2 regions of the Nonomuraea sp. NPDC001831 genome follow, and region 1 is predicted to be linked to the other one. Evidence: riboswitches for the same ligand, from Rfam matches in the RefSeq annotation. Region 1 holds a riboswitch; the other holds the start of a gene.
What was found. A riboswitch is a leader RNA that binds a small molecule or an ion and turns the genes downstream of it on or off. The one in region 1 is predicted to bind cobalamin.
Positions count from the first base shown of each region.

Region 2: it holds a riboswitch for cobalamin, as region 1 does, so the genes downstream of both, ACFYYW_RS37485 (ribonucleoside-diphosphate reductase subunit alpha) here and ACFYYW_RS16645 (CbtB domain-containing protein) in region 1, are expected to answer to the same signal.

Region 1 is NZ_JBIATU010000004.1:321,403-325,508, forward strand. Features, by position in the region: gene ACFYYW_RS16630 (VWA domain-containing protein) at 1-222, opposite strand, end outside; gene ACFYYW_RS16635 (histidine phosphatase family protein) at 219-770, opposite strand; gene ACFYYW_RS16640 (CbtA family protein) at 776-1,585, opposite strand; gene ACFYYW_RS16645 (CbtB domain-containing protein) at 1,595-1,786, opposite strand; cobalamin riboswitch at 1,821-1,950, opposite strand; gene ACFYYW_RS16650 (nuclear transport factor 2 family protein) at 2,126-2,557, shown strand; gene ACFYYW_RS16655 (MFS transporter) at 2,740-4,095, shown strand.
Region 2 is NZ_JBIATU010000015.1:195,259-199,364, reverse strand. Features, by position in the region: gene ACFYYW_RS37495 (hypothetical protein) at 1-400, opposite strand, end outside; gene ACFYYW_RS37490 (alpha/beta hydrolase) at 509-1,453, opposite strand; cobalamin riboswitch at 1,649-1,854, shown strand; gene ACFYYW_RS37485 (ribonucleoside-diphosphate reductase subunit alpha) at 1,983-4,106, shown strand, end outside.

The DNA.
Region 1 (4,106 bases):
CTCGGGGTCGGGGACGACGGGATCGCAGGCGAACCGGCACCCGGGCACCACGGCCACCGTCGGCAACTGGGCCGCCAGCGCCCGCACGATCGTTGACTTCGCCGTTCCCTTCTCGCCGCGTACGAGCACGCCGCCCACCCGGGGCGACACCGCGTTCAGCACCAGCGCCAGCTTCAGGTCGCCGAGCCCGACGACGGCGCTGAACGGATAGGTGACGATCAAGACTCAGCCTTCCGGTTGACGTGGACCACCCGCCAGCCGTCCCGCGCGACGGTCAGCTCGGTGGTGGACAGAGGGGCCAGGTCGAAACGGGCCGCGCGCAGCGGATCCAGCCCCAGGGCATGGCCGAGCGCCGCCCTGATGGCGCCCGCGTCGCAGACCACGACGGCCCGCGGCTCGTCCCGCACCGAGTCGAGCCAGCCCGCCACCCTGGCGGCGAGCGCGCTCAACGACTCACCGCCGTGCGGGGCGGCGTGCGGGTCGGCCAGCCAGCTCGCCAGCGCGTCCGGCTCCTCCAGCGCGACCCGCCCGTACGGCAGGCCCCGCCATCGGCCGCAGTCCGCCTCCGCCAGGGCGGGAACCTCGCGGGCCGCCAGCCCCATGGCGGCGGCCGTCTGCCGCGCGGCCCTGCCGGGAGCGGTCCATGCCGCCGGCGCCTCGACGGAACCCCACGCGGCGGCCCTGGTCAGGCTCGCCGCGTCGGCGTCCTCGTCGGCGGGAAAGCACCCGGCCCGCATCCCCGGCGTCGTGGCATGCCGGACGAACAGCACCTTGCTCAGCTCGGCGCCGCGACCAGCGGATGAGCCGCCGCGCGCCGTTCGGCCCGGTCGCTCGCCCAGCCGAACAGCACGCCGAACGCCGCCCAGAAGACGAGCTGCGTGCCGATCGAGGCGAGCCGGAACTCCCACAGCAGCGTGGCGGGGAACCCCTCGGGCACCTCATTGACCGCCGGCAACAACCACCACGCGGCGACGACGGGCACGAGGAACGCGACCGCCGCCGCCGTCCAGCGCGCCCACGGGCCGCCCTCGACGCGGCGGGCCGTCGCCACCGCGATCGCCGTCGCCGCCAGCCCGACGAGGATCATCACCACGTAGAGCAGCGTGCGGCTGTTGATGGCATCCGGATCGCCCACCGCAGGCGGGTTGGCCGGATACTTCACGAAAGGTACGAGGATGATCGCGGCGAACGCCGTGCCGGCCGCGGCCACCGCCAGCCGCCCGTCGGAACGCGGGCCGACCCGCCCGCGCAGCCCGGCGAACACCAGGGCGAACACCCCGCCCACGGCGAGCCCGTAGAGCCCGGTGGCCAGGAACAGCCCCGCCTTCTGCACGGGCCTGCTGACCACGGCGTCCTCGCCGTGACTGTGCCCGGTCGGTTCGGCGTGACCGTGCTCGGCCGCCTCGGCGTGGCCGTGCTCGGCCGTCCCGGCGTCCGGATCGGGCGCCCCGGCCTGGGCGGCGGCCTCCTCCAGGGCGATCGCGTGGTCCACGCGAGGTTCACCGAAGGCGAAGGCGAAGGCGCCCGCGATCAGCCCGGCCAGCAGCCCGATGAGCAGACCTCTGGCCAGGAAGGTGCGTACCATGCCCGGCCCTCAGTGGCAGGGCACGCCGAGCAGGTGACGCCCGTCGTGCATCAGCTCGTGCAGGAAGGTGCCGGTCTGGGAGATGGCGCCGTTGTCCATCAGAACCAGGTAGGCGACCAGCAGCAGCACGGGCACGGCCAGCAGCAGCCAAGGGCGCAGGCGGGGAAAGGGAATCGTCGACGGGGTGGACAGCCCGGTCATGTCAAGCCTCCTCAGGGGTCACGCGTCCCATATCACGAGGTCACGGCTGCCAAGCGACCTGGCTCCCGGGATCTGCGTCCCGGATACAGTGGCGCGTCCGCACCGGCATCTCACCGGATTTCCCTTGGACAACCGTGAAATCTACCGGAACGTATCCTTTCCTCACGTTCGCGTCAACAGGCGCCCGGTGACCCTCCGTCACCTGCCGCTACGCCACGTGCCTTTGTGAAAGGCCCAGAATTCTACCTCGCCGAGTGGACGGATTTAGCCTGCGTTGGCAATTCGACCGCATATCGACAGCCGCGTCGGGCATCGAGCGAAGGAGGAGGATCCGGTGCCATGAATGTTGCCCGCGACGTACGCGACCGCTATACGGATGCGTTCAACGCCCACGACATGAAGGCACTGCTCAGCACTTTCAGCCCGACCGGGGTGTCCATCAGCCCCGAAGGCGTTTCCCAGGGACACGCCGAGCTGGCCTCCTATCTGGAGGAGTTCTGGACGGCGTTCCCCGACGTCCGGGCCGTGATCACGGAGTCCTCCGAGGGCGAGGCCACGACCGTCGACGAGCTGCTCATGGTGGGAACTCACCGAGGGCCGTACGCCATGGCCGACGGTCAGGTGCTGACCGCGACGGGGCGTCCCCTTCGTTTGCGTTGCTGTTATGTCTGCACGGTGGAAGACGGGCTCATAACGAGTCTGCGCCTCTATTTCGATCAATTGGAGTTGCTCACCCAGCTCTCCGCCTCGGTGACTTTGCAGCGCCCTTGACGAATTGCCCGACGCGATCCCGCGCCCGCCCGTCCTGCACCTGACAGAGGTACCTTCAGCAGGGCTCTGGTTGATCTTCGCGGCCGGCCGCACGCTGGCCGCATGACGACCGAAACCCACGACATGACCGCTGCCGGCACGACCCGCGATGGGGGCCGCGCGGCTGGCTCGTCCTCATCACGTTGTGCGGCGCGACGTTGATGACCGGGCTGGACTACTCGATCATCACGGTGGCGCTGCCGGAGATCGGCAGGGACCTCGGCTTCTCCTCCGCCTCGGCGCTGCAGTGGGTGGCCACGGCCTGCCTGCTGCCGACGGCCGCGTTGATGCCCCTGTTCGGACGCGCGTCCGACATGGTGGGCAGGCGCCGGTTGTTCGTCATCGGCGTGGCGGCGTTCTCGGCGTTCTCGTTGCTGGCCGGGCTGGCGCCGACCCCGGGGCTGTTGGTGGCGGCCCGCGCGGGACAGGGCGTGGCCGCGGCCATGATCGGCCCGACCGCGCTGGCGCTGATGACCGGCACGTTCCCGGAAGGGCCGCAGCGCACCAGGGCGCTGGGCGTCAACGGCGCCCTGCTGTCGCTGGGCTTCGTCGTCGGGACGATCGGCGGCGGCCTCATCACCAGCGGCCTGAACTGGCGCTGGACGATGCTCATCCTGTTCGGCATCGGCGTCCTGATCATGGCGGGCGCGGTGACGGTGGTGCGGGAGACGGCCGTACGCGGCCGCGCCAGGCTCGACGCGCCCGGCGCGCTCCTGGCGAGCGGCGGCCTGTTCGCCCTGGTCTACGGCATCTCGACCGGCGGGTCGGCGGGCTGGGGCAGCCTGCCGACGCTGGCGACGCTGACGGCCGCGGTCCTGCTGCTGGGCGGGTTCCTGGCCGTCGAGGCGCGGCACGCGGCCCCGCTCGTACCGCTGCGGCTGCTGCGCCGCAGGACGGTCAAGTGGGGCATGACGGTCGGGCTGGTCACCTTCGGGATGTGCGGCGGCGCGACCCTGCTGCTCAGCATCCACATGCAGGACGTCCTGGGCTACACGCCGCTGCAGACCGGGCTCGGCTTCCTCGGGGAGGGCGTCGCGGCCCTGGTCGCGGGCGGCTTCGCGGCCAGGATGATCAGCACGCGCGGGACGGCGGCGACCATCGTCACCGGCCTGACCGTGCAGGCCGCCGGCACCGCCGCCATGGTGTTCCTGCCGGCCCAGGGCGGCCTGGTCCTGCTGCTGGCGACGTCGGCCACCATGGGGTTCGGGCACGTCCTGACGGTGGTGGCCGCCGTCACGACCATCACGTCCGGGCTGGACGAGGCCGACCAGGGCGTGGCGGGAAGCCTCGCCCAGATGCCCACCTTCGTCGGAGCCGTCGGCGTGGCGGGGCTCACCGCGATCGCCGCCGCCCGTACGGAAGCGCTCGCCTCCGCCGCCACCGAGGCGTCGGCCACCCTCGGCGGCCTGCACGCCGCCTTCCTGGTGGCCGGCGCCGTGGCGCTGACCGGCGCATTCGTCGGCGGGGCCCTGCTGCGCCGCCCCGCCCCGGCCGCGTGACGTGCTCCCGA
Region 2 (4,106 bases), on a different contig from region 1:
TGGCCAGGCATTCGGGCAGCGTCACCGCGCGCACGTACGCGCCCGTCGAGCCCTTGAAGATCCACCGGTCGGTGTCCCCGCGCGCCTGCGCCAGCACCCGGTTGAACTCCTCGCCGCGCACCAGCCGGACCGCCGACTGCTCCTGGAGCAGGGACGGCAGCAGGTCGAGCTTGCGATCGGCGGCGAGCACGGCCCGCTCCACGGCGTTCTCCGCCGACTGCGCCCGCGTCCGGCTGCGCAGCATGACGAACGCGAGCACCGCCAGCGTGGCCACGGTGGCGTTGCTGACGGCCTCCGCGGTGGCGATGCCCGCGACGTCCAAGATGCTCACGACGACCGCCACCGCCAGGGCGACGAGGATGTCGACGTTGACGCCGATCCAGGCGAGGATGCGCTTCACTGACCGTCCCATCGCGAGGGGCCACGGGGTGACACCCCGAATCATGAAGCAGAACCCGGCGCCGCGCGAGGGGCCGGGTCGTCCTCGCCTGCCCGCTCCGGTCGCGGGTTACGCGGTGAGGGCGTCGCGGAGGAAGCCCAGGATGTCCGCCCGCGCGTCCTCGGCCTGGGGGGCCAGCACCGGCATGCTGAGGAAGGCGTGCCCGGCCTCGGGGTACTCGGCCAGGCGGGTGGGGGTGCCGGCGGCCCGCAGCGCCTCGGCGTAGCGGCGGCCGTGGTCGGCGATCGGGTCGTGGGTCGGCACCGCCACGAGCGCCGGGGCCAGCCCGCCCAGGTCGTCGGCGTACAGCGGGGAGAGCGCGCGGGCGTCCGTCCCCTCGGGCACGGCGAGCCGGTGGAACAGCCGCAACACCGGCACGCTGAGCGTCGGGGTGTCGGCGTACTGGGTCATCGAGGGGTGGTCGAACATCGTCCCGGCCACCTCCACGGCGGGGTTGACCAGCACCTGGGCCTTCAGGGGCAGACCGGCGTCGCGGGCCCTGATCGCGGCCAGGGCGCAGATCAGGCCGCCGCAGCTCTCGCCGAACAGGACGGCCCGCGCCGGGTCGACGCCCCACTGCGCGGCGTTCTCCAGCACGTGCCGGAGCACGTCCCAGCCGTCGTCGGCGGCGGCGGCCAGCGGCGTGCGCCAGTCGAGCAGCCGGTGGTCCACCGAGACGACGACGGCGGGCAGGTGGGCGGCCAGGTGGCTGTTGACCCAGTCGCTCTGCGGCGCCGTGCCGACGAAGCCGCCCCCGTGCACGTGCAGCACGAGCGGCAGGGCGTCCCCCGGCTCGGCCGCTCGGGGCCGGTGGACCCGGACGCGGATGTCGCGGCCGGGCAGCGCCACCGTCCGCCAGTCGACGGCGGCGCCGGGATCCGGCCGGCCGGTGATCGCCTGTGCCTCGACGGAGGCGCGCAGCCGGTTCTCCGCCTCGACGTAGGCGGCCAGCTCGGCGGGGGTGACGGTGTCCCAGTCGGGCGTGACCGGACGCAGGCCGGTGGTCTCGCTCATGCTCGTCTCCTCAGGTTTTCGCTACTTGAAGTATCGATACCTAAGGTAGCGAAAACGGGGCATCGCGGGCCTATGACGTCGATCACAATCGGGCCGCCAGCCTCGCGGGCGCGGCCCCGTGGCGGATGGCCGGATCGGAGCGTGGGTTCTTCGCAACACGAGATGTTGGGTGTGACTTTTTGATCCGCCCTATATATGGTGTCTCCCGCAGCCGGTTCGGTCGCCCCGCCAGGGCGGCCGAGGCAAGAGGGAACCCGGTGGGAATCCGGGACTGCCCCGCAGCGGTAAGTGGGAACGAACGCCGTCAGACGCACTGGGCCGAAGGCCCGGGAAGCGACGGCCAGTAGGCAGCGACAGCATGCCCACGAGTCCGAAGACCTGCCGGCGCGCCGCGCGCGATCATGCGCGCGCGGCTGGTCCGAGACCGCGCGGGACGGTGGACGGCACCGGCGAGAGGGCTGTGGCGCCTCGCCGTCCGCCTCCTGCGCGCGTTCTCGGCCGCTGACCGAGTTCACGAGGGGAGAGCGCAGTGACGGTCACAGGGGACCCGATGACGGACCTGGCCGCGACGGCGCGGGCGGACGCCGACAGGTCCGCGCCGCGGCGCGTCCAGATGCAGGTGCGCAAGCGCAACGGCACCGCGGAGCCGGTCGACGTCAACAAGATCGTACGTGCGGTGGAGCACTGGGCGACCGATCTGACGGACATCGACCCGATGCGGGTGGCCACCAAGACGATCAGCGGCCTCTACGACGGGGCCACCACCGCCGAGCTGGACCGGCTGTCCATCCAGACGGCCGCCGAGATGATCGGCGAGGAGCCGCAGTACTCGCGCCTGGCCGCGCGGCTGCTGTCGGGCTACATCGACAAGGAGGTCCGCGGGCAGGGCGTGGCCTCCTTCAGCCAGGCGATCCGGCTGGGCCACGCCGAGGGGCTCATCGGCGACGAGACCGCCGAGTTCGTCAACGCCAACGCCCGCAAGCTCGACGACGCCATCGACGTCACCGCCGACCTGCGGTTCGAGTACTTCGGGCTGCGGACGGTCTACGACCGTTACCTGCTGCGCCACCCGTCCACCCGGCTGGTGGTGGAGACGCCGCAGTACTGGCTGCTGCGCGTGGCCTGCGGGCTGGCCGAGACGCCCGCCGAGGCCGTCGGCTTCTACCGGCTCATGTCGTCGCTGGCCTACCTGCCCAGCTCGCCGACGCTGTTCAACTCCGGCACCCGGCACACCCAGATGTCCTCCTGCTACCTGGTCGACTCGCCCCGTGACGAGATCGGCTCCATCTACGACCGGTACGCCCAGGTGGCGCAGCTGTCGAAGTTCGCCGGCGGGATCGGCATCTCCTGGTCGCGGGTGCGCTCCCGGGGCGCGCTGATCCGCGGCACGAACGGGCACTCCAACGGCATCGTCCCGTGGCTGCGCACGCTCGACGCGTCGGTGGCCGCCGTCAACCAGGGCGGCCGGCGCAAGGGCGCGGCCTGCGTCTACCTGGAGCCCTGGCACCCCGACGTCGAGGAGTTCCTGGAGCTGCGCGACAACACCGGCGAGGACGCCCGCCGCACCCACAACCTCAACCTGGCCAACTGGATCCCCGACGAGTTCATGCGCCGGGTCGAGGCCGACGGCACCTGGTCGCTGTTCGACCCCGACGAGGTCCCCGAGCTGCCCGACCTGTGGGGCGAGGCGTTCGAGGAGGCCTACCGCGCCGCCGAGCGCGACGGGCGGTACGTCCGGCAGATCAAGGCCCGCGACCTGTACGCCAAGATGATGCGCACCCTGGCCCAGACCGGCAACGGCTGGATGACCTTCAAGGACGCCGCCAACCGCCTGTGCAACCAGGCGGCCGAGCCCGGCAACGTGGTGCACCTGTCCAACCTGTGCACCGAGATCGTCGAGGTGTCCAGCGACGCCGAGACCGCGGTCTGCAACCTGGGCTCGGTCAACCTCGCCGCCCACCTGACGGGCACGGGGCAGGCAGCGGCCCCCGACGGCGGCATCGACCGCGGCATCGACTGGGAGCGGCTGCGCGCCACCGTCCGCACCGCGGTCACCTTCCTCGACCGGGTGATCGACATCAACTACTACCCGAGCGAGCAGGCCGCGGCCAGCAACCCGCGCTGGCGCCCGGTCGGCCTCGGCGTGATGGGCCTGCAGGACGTCTTCTTCGCGCTGCGCCTGCCGTTCGACTCGGCCGAGGCCAAGGAGCTGTCCACCCGGATCGCCGAGGAGATCTACCTGTCGGCGCTGGAGACCTCCGCCGGCCTGGCCGAGCGCTTCGGCGCCCACCCCGCCTACGACCAGACGTGGGCGGCCCGCGGCCGGCTCCAGCACGACCTGTGGGGCCAGAGCGGCACCCAGGCCGGGCGCTGGGACGCGGTGCGCGAGCGCATCGCCGCCCACGGCCTGCGCAACTCGCTGCTGATCGCGATCGCGCCGACCGCCACCATCGCCTCGATCGTCGGCTGCTACGAGTGCATCGAGCCGCAGGTGTCCAACCTGTTCAAGCGCGAGACGCTGAGCGGGGAGTTCCTGCAGATCAACAACGCGCTGGTGGCCGAGCTGAAGTCGCGCGGCCTGTGGAACGACCGCGTCCGGGCGGCCATCAAGCAGGCCGAGGGCTCGGTGCAGGGCATCGCCGAGCTGCCGGAG